3 regions of the Amycolatopsis sp. MJM2582 genome follow, and region 1 is predicted to be linked to each of the others. Evidence: riboswitches for the same ligand, from Rfam matches in the RefSeq annotation. Region 1 holds a riboswitch; each other region holds the start of a gene.

Region 1 (7,044 bases):
GCGACCGGAACGGGAGGCGACATGGAGCAGCTCCCGCTCATCCTCGGCACCGGTGGCGCGGTGCTCCTCGTCGCCGTGATCGCCGTCCGGGTGTCGATCCGCGTCGGCCTGCCGTCGCTGCTGCTGTACCTGGGGATGGGTGTCCTGCTCGGCGAAGCCGGGTTCGGCATCCAGTACGACAACCCGGAGCTCACCCAGTCACTCGGCCTCGCCGCGCTGGTGATGATCCTGTCCGAAGGTGGCCTCACCACCCGGTGGACGGCCGTGAAACCCTCACTGGGCATCGGAATCGCACTGTCCACAGTGGCCGTCGCGGTGAGCATCGCGGTCACCGGCGCGGCTTTGCACTGGCTGCTGGGCCTGGACTGGCGGATGGCGTTGCTGTGGGGCGCGGTCCTCGCCTCGACCGACGCCGCGGCGGTCTTCTCCGTGCTGAGATCGGCGGGCATCGGGAAACGGCTCGTGGGCGCGCTGGAGATCGAGTCCGGGATCAACGACGCCCCGGCCTACATCGCGGTCGTCGTCCTCGCCGAGGGCGCGACCGTCGACTGGTCGCTGCCGCTGCTGGTGGTCTACGAACTCGCCGCCGGGTTGGTGATCGGCCTGGCCTTCGGCTGGGGCGGGGCGTTCGCGCTGCGCCGGGCGGCGCTGCCTGCCACCGGTCTGTACCCGCTGGCCACCGTCGCGGTGTGCGTCGTGGCGTACTCCAGTGGGCAGCTCGCTCACGCGTCGGGCTTGCTCGCCACCTACGTCGCGGCCCTGGTGCTGGGGAATTCGAAGCTGCCGCACCGGTCGGACACGCTTTCCTTCGCCGAAGGGCTCGGCTGGCTCGCGCAGATCGGCCTGTTCGTTCTTCTCGGCTTGTTCGCCTCGCCCGGCAGGATCTTCGAGAGCCTGGTCCAGGGCCTGGTCGCGGGCGCGGTCGTGTTGCTGCTGGCGCGGCCGCTGTCGGTGCTCCTGTCGGCGCTGCCGTTCAAGATCCCCTGGCGGGAACAGGTGTTCCTGTCCTGGGCCGGGTTGCGCGGCGCGGTCCCGATCGTGCTCGCGCTGATCCCGCTGTCGTCCGGGGTGCCCGGCGCGCAGGAGCTGGTCGACGCGGTGTTCGTGCTGGTCATCGTGCTGACGCTGCTCCAAGGGGCGACGTTGACCCCGCTCGCGCGAGCGCTCGGGCTGGCACAGCACGCCGAAGCGCACGAGATCGACGTCGACTCCGCGCCGCTCGACGAGATGGGCGCGGAACTCCTGCAGGTCCGGATCAACACCGGCTCGAAGATGCACGGCGTCTACCTGGCCGAACTGCGGCTGCCGGTGGGGGCGACGATCAGCCTCCTCGTCCGCGACGGCACGGGCTTCACACCGAACAAGAACACGCGGCTTCAGGAACGCGACCAGTTACTCGTCGTGACCACCGCTGAAGCCCGCGACACGGCCGAACGACGCCTGCGGGCCGTCGACCGCGCGGGCCGCCTGGCCAGGTGGAAGGGCGAATCCGGCCAGTAGGTCACGAACCAGCACCAGCTGTTCGTCGGTTGATCTCAGAAAATTCTTCCCTTTCGTACTCCTTTTGGATTACTTTCCCGGCAATCGACTCCATCGAATGGGTGAGTGTCACGGGGTAAGGAGTACGCAAGGTGACGAAACTTCCTGTGCGGTTCGCCGGTCTGGGGGCCGCGGTGGCACTCGTCGGAGTGGCTCTCTCCGCTCCGACGGCCACGGCGGCCGGTGCCTTCCCCGCGTTCGGACTGCCCTTCGAGACGGGCCAATCGGTCTACTCGGCGGGGATCCACTCGGACAACGGGAACTCCGGCGTGAAGAACGCCATCGACTTCAGCCCCGGCGACAAGACCGTTCGCGTCCCGCTGGCGGGCACCGTCCGGATCCAGCACTGCTCCGGCGGCGACTGGGTGACCGTCGACCACGACGGCGGCTGGCGCACCGGGTACTACCACATGGAGAACATTTCGGTCACCGACGGCCAGAAGGTCGCCCCCGGCGACGCACTCGGCCGGACCGGCAACGCGCTGCCCTGCGGTGGCAGCAGCACCGGCGCCCACGTGCACTTCACCTTGTGGACCCTGCCCACGGCGGCTGCCCAGGGCGGAGACTCGCGCGACTTCGGGGTCGGCGCCGGCAACTGGAACGGCAAGTCCTACGACGAGGTCTCGACCACGGTCGCCGAGGCCTACGGCGAGGCGGTCGACGGCAAGACCTTCGGCGGCTGGCGGTTCACCGCGGGCACCGATCAGTACTCGGGTACCGCGACCGAGCTCTCCTCCCGCGCGACCATCGGACTGCCCGGCCGATTCCGGGTTTGACCTGCCGTTGCCCGGCGCGGCGCGGCGCCGGGCAGCGGTGTTTCCCGCTCGCGGGACACGTGAGCGGCGTCTCAAGATGCGGACGAGGGCTGGCTCGATCGCCCGCCCATCCGCTAACTTCGTCCGTAGGTCACGAGTGTCAGCGTCAAGCCCCGGCTAGCTGACCGGCAACCCTCCTACCGCGGTGGGGTGCCCCGGGTGAGGACCTGGCTCGTCGCGTGGTGCGACGGGCAAGCGCGGGATCCTCGTCGGGTCCCCTGGCCCGGAGGATGACGATGACCCTCGCTCTCGAACGCACCAGCACCCCTGCTGAAACCGTTGCCACGCACGAAATCCCGACGGTCGCCTGCGCCGATCTGCGGGTTCCGCTGGTCACCGGCGGCGAAATCGGTTACGCCAACCTCGACCACGCGGCGAGCGCCCCGTGTCTGGACAAGGTGCGGGCCGCGGTCGACGAGTTCCTGCCCTGGTACGCCAGCGTGCACCGCGGGGCCGGGTTCGCCTCGCAGGTCTCCACCAAGCTCTACGAGCGCACGCGCGGAATCCTGCGGGACTTCGTCGACGCGCGATCGACCGACACCGTCGTGTTCACCCGCAACACCACCGATTCCTTCAACCTTCTCGCGCGCAGCCTGCCGAAGCACACGTCGGTCGTCGTGTTCGACACCGAGCACCACGCCGCGCTGCTGCCCTGGAAGGGGCCGAACGTCCGCCGGGTCGAGACGCCGCGCACCCGGCTCGCCGCGGTGTCCGCTGTGGACGAAGCGCTCGCGGACTGCCCGCAGGGGCCGCGGCTGGTCGTGCTGACCGGCGCGTCCAACGTGACCGGGGAACTGTTGCCGGTCAAGGAGATCGCGGCCGTCGCGCGGCGGCATGGCGCCCGGATCGCGCTCGACGCGGCGCAGCTCGCGCCGCACCGGAAGATCTCGGTGCGCGAACTGGACGTCGACTACGTCGCGTTGTCGGGCCACAAGCTGTACGCGCCTTTCGGTGCCGGCGCACTGATCGGCCGCGCGGACTGGCTGCGCGCGGCCCAGCCGTACCTCGCCGGTGGCGGCGCGACGAAGCTCGTCAGCCGTGACTCCGTGGTCTGGAATTCCGGACCTGAGCGGCACGAAGCCGGTTCCCCCAACACTGTCGGCGTCTACGCGCTCGGTGTCGCCTGCGAGACGCTGGCCGCGAACTGGGACGGCATCGTCGCCCACGAAGAGGAACTGCTGGCGCGGCTGCGTCGCGGCCTCGCCGCCATCCCCGGCTTCGCCGAACTGCGCTTGTTCGACGCGCCGGTCGACCGCGTCGGCACGCTCAGCTTCGTCGTCGACGGGTTCGAACCCGGCTGGCTCGCCGCGGTCCTGTCCGCGGAGTACGGCATCGGCGTGCGGGACGGCGCGTTCTGCGCGCACGTGGCGACCAAACGGCTGATCGCCGTCGCCGGTTCGACGGGCCAGCAGGCCGTGCGCGTGAGCCTCGGCCTCGGCAGCACCACCGAACACGTGGACCGGATCGTCCTGGCGCTGCGCCAGATCGTCGCCCGCGGCGCGCGCTGGCAGTACGAGAAGCCGGAAGGCCGCTGGGTGCCGGAAAACGATCCGCGCGAACTGCCCCCGTTCTGCGCCTGAGCCACTACCCTCACCCCGCATGGGGAACGAGCGACCGCGTTACTGGTTTCCGCTGGCGCTGCTGGGATTCGCCCAGCTGATCGTGGTGGCCCTGTCCGTCGGCACGCACCGGTCCGAAGGGTGGTTCGCCTACGTGCCTCACGGGGACGGCGGCGTGTTCGGCCCCGTCCAGAGCGCGGGGACGCCCCTGACCGCGGTTTCGGCCGGCGCCATCGGCAGGATGGACAACTGGCTGTTCGCCGTGTTCGCGGTCTACCTCGGCTCGGTGCTGTTCTACGCCTTTCGGACGAAGACCATGCGGTGGTGGAAGGTCGCCGCGATCGCGCTCGGCGGACTGGTCGCCATCGCGCTGGCCGACCTGGTCGGTTACTGGGAATTCGACCTCGACGGCGACACACGGAGCGCGCTCCTGCTGACGATCGGCCTGGTGCTGCTGGCCTGGCTGGAACGCAGCGTGCTGGTGCTGGCCGTGGCCGCGGCGTTCGTACTCTGCGCGGTGGGGCCTGCACAAGGACAGCTCGCGCTGGTGCTGTCGTCGCTGGTGGCGCTCGCCGGGGCGTTCGCGGCCCTGCTGAGCAGGCCGAAGGCGGCCGCCGAGGAGGCCTGAACACGCTCAGTGGACAATGGGGGAGTGAGTACAGAGCCCGAAACCGCGCCGCCATCGCCGCCGCTGCCCAAGAAGCGCGTCGCCGTGGTGTTCGTCGTCGCCGCGGTGCTGTGGGGGATCGACCTCCTCACCAAGCAGATCGCCGTGTCCACGCTGGAGGGCAAGCAGCCGGTCGAGTTCCTCGGCGGGCTCGTGTACTTCCAGCTGGTGCGCAACCCCGGTGCCGCCTTCTCGATGGCGACCGGGCTGACCTGGGTGCTCGCGCTGGTCGCGATCGCCGTCGTGATCGCCATCGTCTGGCTGTCGCGGCGGCTGCGGTCGGTCGGCTGGGCGATCGGCCTCGGCCTGGTGCTGGCCGGCGCGCTCGGCAACCTGACCGACCGGATCTTCCGCGCCCCCGGCCCGCTGCAGGGGCACGTGGTCGACATGATCTCCGCCTTCGCGCCGAACGGGCAGGGCTGGGCGATCTTCAACGTCGCCGACTCCGCGATCTGTGTCGGCGGCGTGCTCATCGTGATCCTTTCCTTGCTGGGCAAGGACTACGACGGAACATCCACAAAGGACAAGAAGAAGGCGGCGACCGAATGAGCGCGCGCATGCTGCCCGTCCCCGACGGGCTCGACGGAATGCGCGTCGACGCGGGGCTGGCGAAGCTGCTGGGACTTTCCCGCACCGTCGTGGCGGAACTGGCCGAATCCGGCGAGATCTACCTCGACGGCAAGCCCGCCGGGAAGTCGGACCGGCTGACCGCCGGCGGACTGCTCGAAGTGACGCTGCCCGATCCGGCCTCGGCCGTCGAGGTCGTCGCGGAACCCGTCGAGGGTATGAAGATCCTGCACGACGATGACGACATCGTGGTGATCTCGAAGCCGGTCGGCGTCGCCGTGCACCCGAGCCCAGGCTGGACCGGGCCGACTGTCGTCGGCGGGCTCGCCGCCGCCGGGCTGCGGATCGCGACCTCCGGCGCGGCCGAACGCCAGGGCGTCGTGCACCGGCTGGACGCCGGCACCACCGGGGTGATGGTCGTCGCGAAGAGCGAGCACGCATACACCGTGCTGAAGCGGGCGTTCAAGGAACGCACCGTCGACAAGGGCTACCACGCCATCGTCCAAGGCCACCCGGACCCGACGCGCGGCACCATCGACGCGCCGATCGACCGGCACCCCCGGCACGACTACAAGTTCGCCGTCGTCCAGGGCGGGCGGCCCAGCGTCACACATTACGAGGTCGTCGAGGCCTTCCGTGCCGCGTCGCTGGCGCAGATCAAGCTGGAGACCGGCCGCACGCACCAGATCCGCGTGCACTTCTCGGCGCTCAAGCACCCGTGTGTCGGCGACCTGACCTACGGCGCCGACCCCGTGCTGGCGCGCAAGCTCGGGCTTTCGCGGCAGTGGCTGCACGCGAAGACGCTCGCCTTCGCGCACCCGGCCGACGGGCGCTGGGTCGAGTTCGAGTCGGAGTACCCGGACGACCTGGCGAACGCGCTGCGGATCCTGCAGGACGAGAACTAGCCCCCTTTCCGCATTTAGTCCTCTGAATGCGGCTTGAGGGGGTGCGTGAAGGACCCCTTCATTGCGTCTAGCGCAGTGAGGGGGTCCTTCACGTACTTGTGAGGGGACAGAATCGGTGCTGGATGTCATGAAAGGGCCGTTCAGGACGAAATGTGTCCTGAACGGCCCTTTCATGACATCTGGGCAGCCACGAAGGGCGAGTTTCCTCGACTCCGCCGCGTGAAGGGGGCCTTCACGCGCAACCGTTGTGGCGCGTGGGGCTTCCGTGACTGTTGAGGCGATCGGCGTCCGTGAAGGCCTCCTTCACCACCCTGAGGGTAGGGAAGGAGGCCTTCACTACCCTTGCCTTGTCGCGTCGAGACGACCCGCATTTAGTCCTCTGAATGCGGACAGGGGACGCGTTAGTCCTCGATCGACCAGGTCAGCGTGCGCTCGTCGGGCTCCGGCCGCGGCGACCAGCGCACGGCGACCACGCGGGTGGCGTCCGGCAGCACGTAGACGGTGTGCCCGCCGAGCGTCTCGCCGGGCCGGACGCCGATCTTGTGCGGCGGCCGCGACGTCAGGGAGACCGGCGCCTTCGCGATCGGCTTGCCGTCCGCGGTGAGCAGTTCGAGGTAGTTGTCCGGAAGCGACACGAACGGGATGTTCCCGCGGTTGGTGATCTCGGTGTGCACCACGACCGACCGTTCCCCGGCCTCCAGCGAGTAGCCCGCCGCGCTGAACAGGTAGTCCGCCGGGTCCTGGACCTCGAGCAACTGGACGGTGAGCTGCTCGCCCTCCAGGCCCTGGGTCTCCATCACGTCGCCGGTCCGGCCCTTCTTGCCCTCCGGGGCGGCCTGCGGGGTGACCTGCTGCTCGTCGCCGCGTGCCCAGGACGCGGTCTGGGGGACACCCCAGGTGCTCATCACCGGGTCGACGGGCGCCACCGGCGGCGGGGCGAACTGCTGCTGCGGTGGCGCGGGCGGACGCGGCGGGGGCTGCGGCGGCGCCAT
Region 2 (7,044 bases), on a different contig from region 1:
CGATCATCGCCGGTGTCCGTGCCCGCCGGACGGCGTCCCGGTGGGTGGCGGGCCTGGGTGCCCTGGCGGTCCTCGGCGTGCTCACCGCCGGCCCGGTGGCGCTGCGGATCCGGGCCGCCGAGCACGACGACCTCCGTGCCGCCGCCGCACGGGGGAGCGACGCCACCACGAGGGTGGTGGTCACCGAGCGGCCACGTCCGGTCCGCGGTGCCGGATACGCTGATCGCCGGGCGGGCACCCGCCTGGTGGTCATCGCCGCGACGGTGGACGCCGCGGTGACGGGCGAGCGGGCGGTGGATTCGGCCGGCCGGATCCTCCTGCTCGCTCCCGCCGAGGGGTGGAAGGACCTGCTGCCCGGGCAGCAGGTCACCGCCTCCGGGCGGCTCGCGCCGGCGAAGGGGGCCGAACTGACGGTCGCGGTCCTCTCGGTGCGAGGCCCGCCGTCGGACGCAGGACCGGCGCCCTGGTGGCAGCGAGCCGCGGAATCGCTGCGCACCGGGCTCCGGGACCTGTGCGCCGTCCTCCCGGAGGAAGAGGCCGGTCTCGTGCCCGGACTGGTCGTGGGGGACACGAGCACGCTCTCCCCGAGGGTGGAACACGAGTTCACCGACTCCGGCATGTCCCACCTGATGGCCGTGAGCGGTGGGAACGTGGCGATCGTCTGCGGCGCGATCCTGCTCCTGCTGAGAGTGCTCCGGGTCGGGCCGCGGACTTCCGCCACCGCGGCCGCCGTGGGGCTTGCCGGGTTCGTGGTCCTCGCCGGGCCCGCGCCCAGCGTGCTCCGCGCCGGGGTGATGGGGGCGGTCGGCCTGCTGGCGCTGGCACTGGGGCGCCGGGGTTCGGCGCTGCCCGCGCTGGCGTTCGCGGTGGCCGGGCTCGTGGTGGCCGATCCGGCGATGGCCGCCGACTTCGGGTTCGCGCTTTCGGTGCTCGCCACGGCCGGGCTCGTACTGCTGGCACCGAAATGGGCGGAGTGGCTGGTCGGACGCGGTGTTCCGGCCGGTTACGCCGAGGGGCTGGCCATCCCGCTGGCCGCGTTCGTGATGACAGCGCCGGTCATCGCGGGCATGGCGGGATCGGTCAGGCTCGTCTCGGTGCTGACCAACGTGCTCGCCGCGCCGGTGGTCGCCCCGGCCACCGTGTTCGGCGTGCTCGCCACCGCCGTCGGACCGTGGTGGCCGTCGGCGGGCCGGCTGCTGGTCCGGTTGACCGAACCCGAGGCGAGCTGGCTCGTCACCGTGGCCCGCCACGGCGCCCGGGCGCCGGGAGCCGTCGTGGACTGGCCGGATGGCTGGTGGGGCGGGCTTTTGGCGGCCGGACTGCTCGCCGTGCTGCTCGTCGTCATCCGGTTGCGGCACGGGCGGATCCTGCTGGCGATCGCTTTGGCCACCGGGTTGGTCGTCTTCGTACCGGTGCGTGTGCTGGCACCGGCGTGGCCACCGCCGGCGTGGAACGCCGTCGCCTGTGACGTCGGACAGGGCGATGCCGTCGTCCTCGCCACAGGTGAGCAGGGGAGGGCGGTCCTGGTCGACACCGGGCCGGAACCGGGACCGGTGGACGAATGCCTGAGCAGGCTCGGCGTGGACCGCGTGCCGCTGATCGTGCTGAGTCATCTGCACGCCGACCACATCGGCGGTCTCGGATCCGTCTTCGAGGGCCGGTCGGTCGGTGCGGTCGCCGTCGGCCCGGGACGGGCTCCGGCCTGGGCGTGGCAGCAGGTCGCGGACGAGACGGCGCGGCGCGGGATTCCCTTGCTGGAGCTGGAGATCGGACAACGGCTGGAATGGCAGGCGTTGTCACTCGACGTACTGGGGCCGCGTTATGTCACCCGGCGGTCGGTCCGTGAACAGGACGGCACGGTGATCAACAACGGTTCGGTCGTCCTGCGCGCCGGGACCCCGGCGGGCCGGTTGCTGCTGACAGGCGACATCGAGCTCGCCGCGCAGTCCGACCTGATGGCCGAGGGCGCCGATCTGCGTGCCGAGATCCTGAAGGTCCCGCACCACGGAAGTCGTTACACGGCACCGGATTTCCTCAACGCCGTCGCACCGCGGGCCGCGTTGGTGAGCGTCGGTGCCGGAAACACCTACGGCCATCCGAACAAGTCCACTTTGGACAGCCTGGTGGCCGTCGGCGCGTCGGTCGCCAGAACGGACACGGACGGCGACACCGCGGTGGTCGCGGACGGGCGAGGCCTCGCCCTGGTACGCCGGGGTGAGCCCCGCGGCCCGCCTCGTTCCTGAGGCGGGCCGCGGGAACTGAGATGCCCGAGCTTAGATACCCAGAGCTTCGCGGACCGCGTCGGCCGAGGCGCTGACGGTGGCCTTCGGGCCGATCTTGTCCTCGACGGCGTCGAGGGTCTTGAGGCCGTCGCCGGTGATCAGCAGGACGATCTCCTCGTCCGGGTTGAGCTTGCCGGTCTCGATGAGCTTCTTGGCCGTCGCGACGGTCACGCCGCCCGCGGTCTCGGTGAAGATGCCCTCGGTGCGGGCGAGCAGCCGGATGCCCTCGACGACCTCTTCGTCGGTGACGTCTTCGATCGCGCCACCGGTGCGGTTGACCACGTCGAGGACGTAGGGGCCGTCGGCCGGGTTCCCGATCGCCAGCGACCGGGCGATCGTGTCCGGCTTGACCGGCTGGACGACGTCGTGGCCGGCCCGGAAGGCCGCCGAGACGGGGGAGCAGCCGGTGGCCTGCGCGCCGAACACCTTGTACGGCGTCTCGTCGACGAGGCCGAGCTGACCGAACTCGCGGAAACCCTTGTCCACCTTGGTGAGCTGGGAACCGGAAGCGATCGGCACCACGATCTGGGAGGGAAGCCGCCAGCCGAGCTGTTCGGCGACCTCGAAGGCCAGCGTCTTGGAGCCTTCCGAGTAGTAGGGCCGGACGTTCACGTTGACGAACGCCCAGCTCTCCTGCTCGGCGGCGAGCTGGGTGGCGAGCCGGTTCACGTCGTCGTAGTTGCCGTCGACCGCGATCAGGTCGCCGTCGTACACGGCGGTGGTGAGGATCTTGGCGCGTTCGAGGGTCTTCGGGATCAGGACGACCGACCGCCAGCCCGCGCGGGCCGCCGCGGCGGCGACGGCGTTGGCCAGGTTGCCGGTCGACGGACAGGCCAGCACGTCGAATCCGAATTCGCGGGCGGCGGCCAGTGCGACGGCGACCACGCGGTCCTTGAACGAGTGGGTGGGGTTCCCGGTGTCGTCCTTGACCCAGACCTTCTTGACACCCAAGGCTTTCGCGAGCCTGTCGGCCTGGATGAGCCGGGTGGCGCCGGGTTCGGTGTTGGGGATTTCTTCGACATTCGACGGAACGGGAAGGAGCTTCTTGTAGCGCCAGATGTTCTTCGGTCCGGCTTCGATGTCCTCGCGGCGCACGCGGCCGAAGTCGTAGGCGACCTCGAGCGGCGAGAAGTCCTCGGCGGAAACGAATTCGGGGGCGAGCGGCTGCCGATGTCCCTCTTCCTTCGACACCAGTTCGACGGCCGGTCCGAGATCCGGGGTCTTGGTGGTGGAGGTCGTGCCGAGGGTTGCGGTCATCGCGAGGTTCCTTTCCTCATCTGCCCCGCCGGTGGCGGGCCGGAATTGGCACCGTGTTCGTCAGCTACCCCGCGATCGCGGGATGACAGGCTGACGCCGGTTGCCGGGGCTTCATCGGGCCGTTCCCTCTGCCCCTCTGGATGAGCGGTATTCGATTGTCGGCACGCGCGTCAGCGCGTCGCCTCGCCAACACCGTACGACATGAGCCTCAGGTGGGGCCACCGTGCCCGGAACACATCACCGGACAAAGCACACGAGAGGACGAGTGGCAGGATCGTCACCGTGACGACGCAAGCTTCCGCCCCATCGCCGCTGGTCCTGGTTCTCGGTGAGGAAGAGCTGCTGATCGAACGTGCGGTCCGCAGTGCTTCGGACGCGGCCAAAGCGGCCGATCCGACGGCGGATCTCACCCGGATCCGGGTGTCGGACCTCACAGTCCCGGCGCTTGCGGAAATGGTCAGCCCTTCGCTGTTCGCCGAGGGCAGGGTGATCGTCCTCGAATCCGCGCACGACATCTCGCAGGAGCTCGCCGACGGGGTGATGGCCTACGTCAAGGCGCCCGCCGACGGCATCGTGCTCGTCGTCGTGCACAGCGGAGGCGGCCGGAGCAAGGCCGCGAAAGGGCTTCCAGCCGCCTTGAAGAAGGCGGGCGCGGAGGTCGTCGAGTGCCCGAAGCTGACCAAGGCCGCCGAGCGGGAATCCTTTGTCCGCAACGAGGTCCGCCGGGTCGGCGGGAAGATCGACGGTGCGGCCGTGCTCGCGTTGATCGACGCCGTCGGCTCGGATCTGCGCGAGCTGTCGTCGGCGGCGACCCAGCTCGTCGCGGACGCCGGCGGGGCGGTCGACGAGCAGGCCGTCCGGCGCTACCACCGTGGCCGCGCGGACGTGAACGGTTTCGCCGTCGCCGAGAAGGCCGTCGCCGGTGACAAGGCGGCGGCGCTGGAGTCGCTGCGCTGGGCGATGCAGCTGGGCGTACCGCACGTGCTGGTCGCGGACGCGCTCGCCGACGCCGTCCGCACGATCGCGCGAGTGTCCGGCGCCGGTCGCGGCAACCCGAATCAGATGGCGGGCGAGCTGGGGATGCCGCCCTGGAAGGTCCGCAAGGCGCAGGGGCAGGCCCGCGGCTGGGGGCAGGACGGTCTGGCCACCGCGATGCGCGTGGTCGCCCGGCTCAACGCCGAGGTCAAGGGCGTGGCGGCCAACCCGGAGTACGCCTTGGAGCGCGCTGTCCTGGAGGTCGTCGACGCCCACGGCACAAGCCGCTGAGAACGGCGAAGGGCCCCGGCGACGCGAGTCGCCGGGGCCCTTCGAAAGCCGATCAGAGAGAGTTCGCGCGCTTCGCGAGCGCGGACTTCTTGTTGGCGGCCTGGTTGGCGTGGATGACGCCCTTGGTCACGGCCTTGTCCAGCTTCTTGGCCGCGTCCTTCTGCAGCTCCAGGGCCTTGGCCTTGTCGCCGGCGTCGGCGGCCTCGCGGAACTTGCGGATCGCGGTCTTCACCGAGGACCGGATCGCCTGGTTGCGCTGACGCGCCTTCTCGTTGGTGGTGATGCGCTTGATCTGCGACTTGATGTTGGCCACGGGGGCGCTCCTCTTGAATCTCTCGGTGGTTTCACCGCCGCGCTGTGACCGGCCCTGCGTGCTCGTGGGAGCGGCGCGGGTTTCCTCCATGACGGAATGCCACACGACGGTGAAAGGCAAGCTTAACAGCCGTCCCGGCACGGCTCGCGCCAGCCTCGGAAGGGCTGCTTGCGGTACGGTGAAGATCGTAGTGCCTAGGGTTCCGCCGCCTGCCCGTTCAGCGAAACACACAATCAGGGCAGACGGGACCGGTCCGAGCGGCACCATCGGCGGAGCCGGAAGCGCCGCCGTTCATCTGACGGGACAAAAGCCTGGAGGACCGGGTTTTCCGCATGCGCGGAAAACATGAAAGGTCCGCTGTGAACGCCACCGCTCTGTCCTTCGTCGTCATCGCCGCCGTCATCCACGCGGGCTGGAACCTCGCCGCCAAGCGGATCCGCCGCGGCGGAGCCAGGTTCGTCTGGGCGTACTACAGCCTTTCCGCGATCCTGCTCGTCCCCGTCATGGCGGTCTCGCTGGCCGTGGAACCACAACGTCCACAGTGGACCTGGCTGTTCGCCGCCGTGGTCACCGCCGTGTTCCATGTCACGTACGGCATCGTCCTCCAACGGGGATACGCCGTCGGCGATCTGTCCGTCGTCTATCCCGTCGCCCGCGGGACCGGGCCGCTGATCTCGGTGCTCGCCGCCGTCGTGCTGCTCGGCGAGCGGCCGGGGATCCTCGGCCTGGTGGGCGCGTTCCTCGTGGTCGCCGGGGTGCTGGTGATCGGGACCGGGCGGGCACCGGCCCACGCCGACGCCGCCGACCGTGTCGCTCGCCGCAAGGGCCTGGTCTACGGCCTGCTGACCGGTCTCACGATCGCCGCCTACACGCTGTGGGACGCGCATTCGGTCACCGGTCTCGGGGTCCCGCCGATCGTGTACTTCGGAACCGGCGCGATCGTGCAGAGCCTGCTTATGGCGCCGTACGCGCTGAAGGACCGCGAGGAGATCTCGTGGCTCTGGCGCGAGCACAAGCGCGAGGTCGTCATCGTCGGCGTGTTCTCGCCCGTCGCCTACCTGCTGGTGCTCTACGCCCTCCAGGTCGCCCCGGTGAGCCTCGTCGCGCCCGCGAGGGAACTGAGCATCGTCTTGGGCGGTATCGCCGCCTGGCTGGTCCTGGGGGAGGCGAACGCCGTCCGACGGCTGGCCGGGTCGGTGGTGGTGCTGGCGGGTATCGCCGCGATTGCGATGGCCTGAACCCATCCGGTAGGGATTGAGCCATGGACGTGCTGAGCAGCAGGGTGCTGATCCACCCGAAGGACCTCGACGTGTCGACGGCGTTCTATCGGGACACCCTGGGCCTGGCCATCGACAAGGAGTTCCCCGGCGGGACGGTGTTCTTCGCCGGGAACGGGTCGATCGAGATCGTCGGCACCGGAGAGACCGGCCCGACCCCTGACGTCGCCTTGTGGCTTCAGGTCCGGGACCTGCCCGCGGCGCTCGGAGAACTCGCGGAGAAGGGCTTGGAACCGGTTCGCGGCGCGCGGCGCGAGCCCTGGGGGCTGGACGAGGCGTGGATCGCCGACCCGGACGGCACCAGGATCGTGCTGGTCGAGGTGCCGCGTGAGCATCCGCTGCGCACTGACCCTCGCTAGGCGAGTGGCTTGATCGCGCGCAGCTGAGCGGCGAGGGAGGCGCCGAAGCCCGGCGGGTCCCAGGTCCAGGTCTGCAGATCGACGAAGCCGGCGGCGGCCGCCTCGTCGGCCAGCTCGTGCCGGGACACCGGCAACCATTTCTCGTGCGACGAAAGTAGCAGCCTGCCGCCGGGGCGCAGCACCCGGAACAGTTCGGCGAACCCGGCCGCCCGGTCGTCCCACAGCTGCACGTTGTTGACGCTCAGGACCACGTCGACGCTGTCGTCGGGCTCACCTGTGGCGTCCGCGGT
Region 3 (7,044 bases), on a different contig from region 1:
TGCTCCCGCCGATCGTCATTCCGGACGAGGTGGCCGAGGACCGCACCGCGGGCGCGCCGATGAAGGTCGCGACCAAGGACGAGGTCATCTCGAACTCGACCCGCGTCTGGAAGAAGCGGTTCCTCAAGGGGACCGTCATGGCGGTGCTGCTCACCCTCGGCGGTGGGGGCGCGGCAGCGATGGCGATGAACAAGAGCGTCACGCTCGACGTCGACGGCAAGCAGCAGACCGTCCACAGCTTCGGCGACACCGTCGGCGAGGTCCTCGAAGACGCCGGTCTCTCGGTCGGCGCGCACGACTCGCTCTCGCCCTCGCCTCAGGCCGAGGTGGGCGACGGCGGCGTCATCAAGCTGGAGCGCGGCCGCAAGCTGAACCTGATCGTCGACGGCGCGCCGCAGCAGGAGTCCTGGGTCCGCGCGACCAACCTCGGCGAAGCGTTGAACCAGCTCGGTCGCGCCGACCTCGCCAAGGCCGGCACCTGGACCTCGCTCCCGCAGAACGGTGAGCTGCCGCTCGAGGGCGCCACCGTCGAGGTCAAGACCCTCAAGAACGTCACGGTCTACGACGGCGCGAACGAACCGCGCAAGGTTCAGACCAACTCGGTGACCACCCAGGAATTTCTCGGTGAGCTCCGGATGACCCTCGGCCCGGACGACGAGGCCGTCGGCGGTCTCGACGTCAAGCTGGTCGACGGCGCCGAGGTCCACATCAGCCGGACCGGCGTCACCATGGTCAAGCAGAACGAGGAAATCGCTCCGCCCGAGCAGAAGGTCGACGACCCGGAGCTCGAAAAGGGCAAGACCAAGGTCGAGGACCCGGGCACCCCGGGCCAGAAGACCGTGACCTACAAGGTCACCAAGCGCAACGGCAAAGAGGTCGGCCGCGAGAAGGTCTCGGAAGAGGTCATCACCGAGGCCAAGCCCAAGATCGTCAAGGTCGGTACCAAGAAGCCCGCCGATCCGGTCATCGGAGACGCCGGAGCCTGGGACCGCATCGCCCAGTGCGAGTCGACCGGCAACTGGGCCGCCAACACCGGCAACGGCTACTACGGTGGCCTGCAGTTCAACAAGAGCACCTGGGACGCCTACGGTGGCGAGCAGTACGCCGCCTACCCGCACCAGGCCAGCAAGGCCCAGCAGATCGCTGTCGCCGAGAAGGTCCGCGACGCGCGTGGTGGCTACAGCGCTTGGCCGCACTGCGGCAAGAAGGCCTGACGCCAGATCGTCCTCCTTTCCTGAAGGTCACCATGTGGGTTCGCCCGCACGGTGGCCTTCAGGCCGTTAGAGGCTTCTGCGGCTGTGTCGGATTCCCGGATCTAGGTTTCGACAGTCGTGCCCACCATCGAGGGGGACGTAGGTGGGCGACATTCCGGGGTCCTCCGGCTGCGGTGGCCGCTTGTACGCCTTCGTCACCGCGGTGGCGGCCCTGTGGCGGCATCTGGGTGGGCTTAGGGGGACTCGCTGGTTCCTCGCTGGGCTGTGCGGGCTGAGGCTCCTCAGCGGCCCGCTCCGCGGCCTGCCGGGGCGCGGGGATGTCCGGGCCGGCCTCCGCGAGATCGACGATCTCCGCGAACGCGTCGCCGCGTCTCTCCGCCGGTGCACGGTCGTCGGCTACTTCGCCGGGAGCCGGATACGTACGCGGCACCAAGAGCGCGTTCAGGCGGGCGCCTGTCTCGGGGTCGAGGTTCCCGCGCATGTCCCACCGGCCGGTCCGTTTCTGGCGCAACCAGAATTCGCTTCGTTGACGTTTCGGCTCGGGATCGTCTTTGGGCTTCCCATCCGGATCGTGCCGTGCGAGCAGGTCGGTACCCGCCATGGTGACGTCGCGCGGTCTTGCGACAGCCGCGAGTTCGACCAGGCCCTTTTCGGCGTCAAGCCGCTCGTCCGCCTCTAGGTGGTCCGGCAGCCTCTTCATGACGGTGACGATCCGGTCGATACCCGCCTCGGCCAACGCGCCGGTGCTGGCCGACTCGCCGGTCAACGGCGCGACGGGGTCGATCGACGTGCCGTCGCGCGCCCGTCTCGAATTGAGCGCGAGCGCTCTGCTTGCCACTTTCTGAGCCTCTGCTCGAGGCACTCGAGCCACATGCTCGTAGAAGGCGGCGATCGAGTTGTATCCGTAGAGGTCTCGGACCCCACGTGCCTCGATCTCGGCCAGGATCTGGCCGACTTCGGCGAACAGACGTCGCCCTTCGCGTAGCCGTGTCTGCAACTCGTCGAGGAGCAGTTCGGCGTCGCCTTCCGGCAGGTTGAGCGGGAAGGCCTTGGGAGTATTTGTGCTGGTCATCCCTCGATTGTCGAGGCAGATTCGAACGAATGCACGGTATCGATCGGGTGGATGATCATTACGCTCCGGCTGCGCTGACCTGCGCCGATCACACGGGAGTGGGATACGTGTCAGTTCGAAAACGCCATTCGGATGGTGGGGGGCGGGATCACGGCTCGGCGCTCAACTGGTTCATCCGGTCCCACTCCTCCCGGAGCACCCCATAGACGACGGCGTCATGCACGCCTCCGGACCAGCGTCGAGCGCGTCGGAACCGGCCTTCCTCGACGAATCCCAGCCGCTGCCCGACGGCGATCATCCCCAGGTTCCCCGAGAATGTGGCGAAGTCCAGGCGGAGCGTGTCGGTGCGAGCGAACAAATAGGTCGTCCACAGGCGTAAGGCCTCAGTGCCGTACCCGCCGCCCCAGTACCGCTCGTCGTAGATCACCAAGCCCATCCGCCGCCAGTCGGTCTGCCTGCTTTCCCAGTACCAGCTGACCCTGCCGATCAAGCCGCCGTCCTTCAGATCGCATACGGCGAGGCTGGTGCGGGGATCGGAGGGCTCGGCCGTGGGCGTGGTGAGTTCGCGGGCCGTCGAGTCGGCCGCTGCCGCGCTCGGGGTGCCGAAGTAGGGCCCGTTCGTTTCGTGCCAGGGCCGCGTGGGATCGAGTAGGTCGCGAAGCGGTCGAAGGTCACTCGGCGTCCAGTCGCGCAGCCGGACTTTCTCGCCTTCGAGTACGACGTCGTCCACCGGCCAATAGTGGCCCACCGGGGCTGGTTACGATCGTCGGGTGACTGAACTGCTCGGTCCTGCGGAGATCAGGGCGCTGGCGGCCGAGCTGGACGTACGTCCGACCAAGAAGCTCGGCCAGAACTTCGTGCACGATCCCAACACGGTGCGCCGCATCGTCGACCTCTCGGGGGTCGGCGAAGGCGACGTCGTGTTGGAGGTCGGGCCAGGCCTCGGCTCCTTGACGCTCGGACTGCTCGCGACCGGCGCCGAGGTCGTCGCGGTCGAAATCGATCCTGTGCTGGCGGGGCGATTGCCGAATACCGCCGCCGAACGGGGCGGAGCCGAACGATTGACGGTCGTCGGCGCGGACGCGTTGCGGATCACGGCGGACGACCTGCCCGCGAGTCCGACGGCGCTCGTCGCGAATTTGCCGTACAACGTCGCGGTTCCGGTCGTGCTGCACCTGCTGGCCGAGCTGCCGTCGCTGACCAGTGGCCTCGTGATGGTCCAGACCGAAGTGGCGGACCGGATGGCGGCCGGTCCGGGGAGCCGGACTTACGGCGTCCCCAGCGTCAAGCTCGCGTGGTACGGAAAGGCGCGCAAGGTCGCCGCGGTGCCTCGCGCGGTGTTCTGGCCCGTTCCGAACGTGGACTCCGCACTGGTCGCTTTCGAGCGGGGTGAGGTGGTCTCGTCCGTGGACCGGGAGCGATTGTTCGCGGTGGTCGACGCCGCCTTCTCCCAGCGGCGGAAGACCTTGCGCGCCGCGTTGGCGTCATGGGCCGGTTCCGCCGAACGCGCGGGGGCGCTGCTCGAGAAGGCGGGTATCGATCCCAAGACGCGCGGTGAGCAGTTGGATGTCCACCAGTTCGCGCGGATCGCCGCGGCCGCGGGTTGACCGCCTGCTCGGGATGTGACCGGCACCGCGCGAACGCCCCTCGGCCCAGGTCAGCACGAGTGCGTAAGTCTTCCTCTCGATCTGTATGAGCCGGCATTGTCTTAGCAGGTAGCACGCCTGGGGCAGGTCGAAGGCGCCTGCCTTTGTCCAATATATGGACAGCTCATCCTGTATGATGGACGCGACCAGACGTGTGATCTGCGCCTACGCGCTTGCTTTCATCCAGTGGGATCGGTTTTACTCAGTGAGCCATCCCGAGCGACTGAGAGACCTGGCTCGCCGAAGTCGCAGCAACCACCCTCCACAGGGCAGGTGCTACAGCCAGGACCGATGGAGGCTGTGCCTAATGAACAGGGTCACCCACCCGCTCCTGCTGACCAGGCGACGTGTCGTCGATGAAGGTCGCCGCACGGTAAGTGCGTGTCAACGCTCCACCGTTACTGCCTGAGTCCTTCTCCCTTACCTCTGAAAACCGTCCGTTTCCGGACGGTCACTCGGTGACGGTCGGCGCGCTCGAAAGAAGCAGCGCCCCATTCGCATGGAGCCTTTCGTGATCACTGTTGAAAACCTGTCCAAATCCTTTCCTCTCAACGGAAATCCCGTCGTCGCGCTGCGCGATGTGAGCGTGGACATCCAGGCGGGCTCGCTGTTCGGAGTCGTCGGCCCGGCCGGTTCCGGCAAGTCGACCCTCGCTCGTTGCATCGGTCTTCAGGAGCGCCCCGACCGCGGCGTCGTCCGCCTCGACGGCCTCAACACCGGGACCCTCGACGGACGCCGCCTGCGCGAGATCCGGCGGCAGGTCGGTGTCGTGAGCACCAAACCGGAATTGCTCGCTGAGCGCACCATCGCCGGCAACATCGCTTCCCCGCTCGAACAGCTCGGTCTCGACGGGCCGCAGCGCCGCAACCGGGTCGGCAACCTGCTCGACCTGGTCGGTCTCACCCCTCGGGCGGGGCAGCGGCCGGGCGACCTGTCCGAAGGGCAGCTGCGTCGAGTCGCCATCGCCAAAGCGCTGGCCGCCGGGCCGTCCGTGCTCTTGGCCGACGACCCGACCGCCGGTGTGCAGTCCGAGGAGACCGGCGCGGTCCTGACCGTGCTCGACCGGGCCCGTGCCGAGCTCGGAGTCACCGTGCTGCTCACCACTCCCGACGCCGGCGTGGTTCGCCGTGTCTGCGATGACGTCGCGGTTCTGGAGGCTGGGGCGGTCATCGAACGCGGGACCGTGCTCGACCTGGTCTCCGACCCGAACAGCCGGACCGCGCAGGCGCTGCTTCCCGCGATCGAGACCGGACGGGCGCAGGCCTCGAAGTACGACCGGGCAGTGGACGTCGTGCTCGTCGGCTTCGCTTCGGTCGGTGCGCTGCTCCCGGAGGCCGCCGGTCGCTTCGACGTCGAACTCGCCACCATCGGCGGCGGCCTGACCCGGATCGGCGACACGCCGGTGGGCCGGTTCCGTCTCGGTGTGCGCGGTGAGCGCGCGGACGCCGCGCTCGCCTGGATCGCCGAACGCGGCGGCCACGTGACCCACCCGGTCCGCGGACCGCAGGGTGTCGCTGCCTGATTCCTCCACGAACGGGCCGCTCAGGACGAAATCCGTCCGGGGCGGCCCGTTCGTGTCCGACTCGTCCTGTTCTCTTTTCTCCTGGTGACAGCGCAAGTGGAACGGCCACGTAGGCTTGACGGGTGCTCGCCGTCGTACCGCCCCCAGTAACCGTCAGGGTTCCCGCCAAGGTCAACCTGCACCTGTCGGTCGGTGACGTACGCCCGGACGGCTACCACGAGCTGGTGACCGTGTTCCAGGCGCTTTCCTTGACCGACGAGGTGACCGTCGCGGTCACCGAAGATCCCGGTGTCGAGGTCTACGGCGAAGGCGAAGGCTCCGTACCGACAGGGGCCAACAACCTCGCCTGGAAGGCGGCGCAGGCGCTGGCGGCACATGTCGGCAAGGCGGACGGCGAGTCCAAGGTCAGGGTCGTACTGCGCAAAGGCATCCCGGTGGCAGGTGGGATGGCCGGTGGTAGCGCCGACGCGGCCGCGACCCTGGTGGGGCTCGCGTCGCTTTGGAAGCTCGACATCTCCCGAGACGAACTGGCGGGTATCGCCGCGAAGCTCGGCAGTGACGTCCCGTTCGCGCTCTACGGCGGGACCGCGTTGGGCACCGGCCGGGGTGAGCAGCTGGTGCCGGTCTTGTCGCGGCACACCTTCCATTGGGTCCTGGCCTTCGACCAGCGAGGTCTTTCGACGCCGAGGGTGTTCGGCGAGCTGGACAAGTTGCGTGAAGAGGGCAGCCCGCCGCGGATCGGTTCGCACACCCCGGTGGTCGAGGCGCTGGCGTCCGGCGACCCGCGGCAGCTGGCGCTGCTTCTCGGCAATGACCTTCAGGCGGCCGCCGTCTCGTTGCGGCCGGGGCTGCGTCGCACCTTGCGGGCCGGGGTCAACGCGGGTGCGCTCGCCGGCACCGTCTCCGGCTCCGGACCGACCTGTGCCTTTCTGTGCGCGGATGCCCAGTCGGCCGTCGAGGTCGCCGCGGAGCTGTCCGGTGCGGGTGTCTGCCGCACGGTACGCGTCGCGCACGGGCCGGTGCCCGGAGCGCGGCTGGTCGGCGGCGACGACGCTCCGCGGCCGTCTCCGCCGCGGGTGCACGCGTGAGGATGTCCGAAATGGACATCGACTAATTCGTTGTGGTGCAAGCTTTTCGGAAAGGATCGGCTGAGGCATGGCCAACTTGGTCAACCTGGAGTCGGTGAGCAAGTCCTTCGGGGTGCGCCCGCTGCTCGACGGTGTTTCGCTCGGTGTGGCGGAGGGGCAGCGTATCGGTGTCGTCGGTCTCAACGGGGGTGGGAAGACGACGCTGCTGGAGGTGCTCGCGGGGATCAGCGAGCCGGATACGGGACGGGTCAGTCAGGTCCGTGGCTTGCGGATGGCCGTGGTCACCCAGCGGACCGAGCTGCCCGCCGGCAGCACTGTCGGCGATGTCGTGCTGGAACGTTACGGCGCGGAACACGAGTGGGCCGCTGACGCGCGTGTCCGGTCCATTATGGACGGTCTGGGGATCACCGCACTCGGCGTCGAGAAGGAAACCGCGAACCTGTCCGGTGGCGAACGCCGCCGGGTGGCGCTGGCGGCCGCTCTCACCGGTGAACTGGACCTC

The links. A riboswitch is a leader RNA that binds a small molecule or an ion and turns the genes downstream of it on or off. The one in region 1 is predicted to bind S-adenosylmethionine.
Region 2: it holds a riboswitch for S-adenosylmethionine, as region 1 does, so the genes downstream of both, thrC (threonine synthase) here and ED92_RS32095 (aminotransferase class V-fold PLP-dependent enzyme) in region 1, are expected to answer to the same signal.
Region 3: it holds a riboswitch for S-adenosylmethionine, as region 1 does, so the genes downstream of both, ED92_RS19245 (methionine ABC transporter ATP-binding protein) here and ED92_RS32095 (aminotransferase class V-fold PLP-dependent enzyme) in region 1, are expected to answer to the same signal.

What each region holds. Positions count from the first base shown of each region.
Region 1 covers NZ_JPLW01000006.1:179,786-186,829, forward strand. The annotation lists gene ED92_RS32085 (potassium/proton antiporter) at 22-1,500, shown strand; gene ED92_RS32090 (M23 family metallopeptidase) at 1,632-2,315, shown strand; SAM riboswitch class IV at 2,444-2,558, shown strand; gene ED92_RS32095 (aminotransferase class V-fold PLP-dependent enzyme) at 2,591-3,934, shown strand; gene ED92_RS41480 (hypothetical protein) at 3,954-4,541, shown strand; gene lspA (signal peptidase II) at 4,566-5,129, shown strand; gene ED92_RS32110 (RluA family pseudouridine synthase) at 5,126-6,052, shown strand; gene ED92_RS32115 (AsnC family protein) at 6,454-7,044, opposite strand, start outside.
Region 2 covers NZ_JPLW01000004.1:31,827-38,870, forward strand. The annotation lists gene ED92_RS25445 (ComEC/Rec2 family competence protein) at 1-2,243, shown strand, start outside; gene thrC (threonine synthase) at 2,274-3,539, opposite strand; SAM riboswitch class I at 3,553-3,686, opposite strand; gene holA (DNA polymerase III subunit delta) at 3,822-4,805, shown strand; gene rpsT (30S ribosomal protein S20) at 4,858-5,118, opposite strand; gene ED92_RS25465 (EamA family transporter) at 5,451-6,356, shown strand; gene ED92_RS25470 (VOC family protein) at 6,380-6,754, shown strand; gene ED92_RS25475 (class I SAM-dependent methyltransferase) at 6,751-7,044, opposite strand, start outside.
Region 3 covers NZ_JPLW01000003.1:111,040-118,083, forward strand. The annotation lists gene ED92_RS19225 (resuscitation-promoting factor) at 1-1,214, shown strand, start outside; gene ED92_RS41975 (DUF222 domain-containing protein) at 1,273-2,286, opposite strand; gene ED92_RS19235 (GNAT family N-acetyltransferase) at 2,435-3,016, opposite strand; gene rsmA (16S rRNA (adenine(1518)-N(6)/adenine(1519)-N(6))-dimethyltransferase RsmA) at 3,057-3,893, shown strand; SAM riboswitch class I at 4,140-4,230, shown strand; gene ED92_RS19245 (methionine ABC transporter ATP-binding protein) at 4,444-5,454, shown strand; gene ED92_RS19250 (4-(cytidine 5'-diphospho)-2-C-methyl-D-erythritol kinase) at 5,577-6,542, shown strand; gene ED92_RS19255 (ABC-F family ATP-binding cassette domain-containing protein) at 6,610-7,044, shown strand, end outside.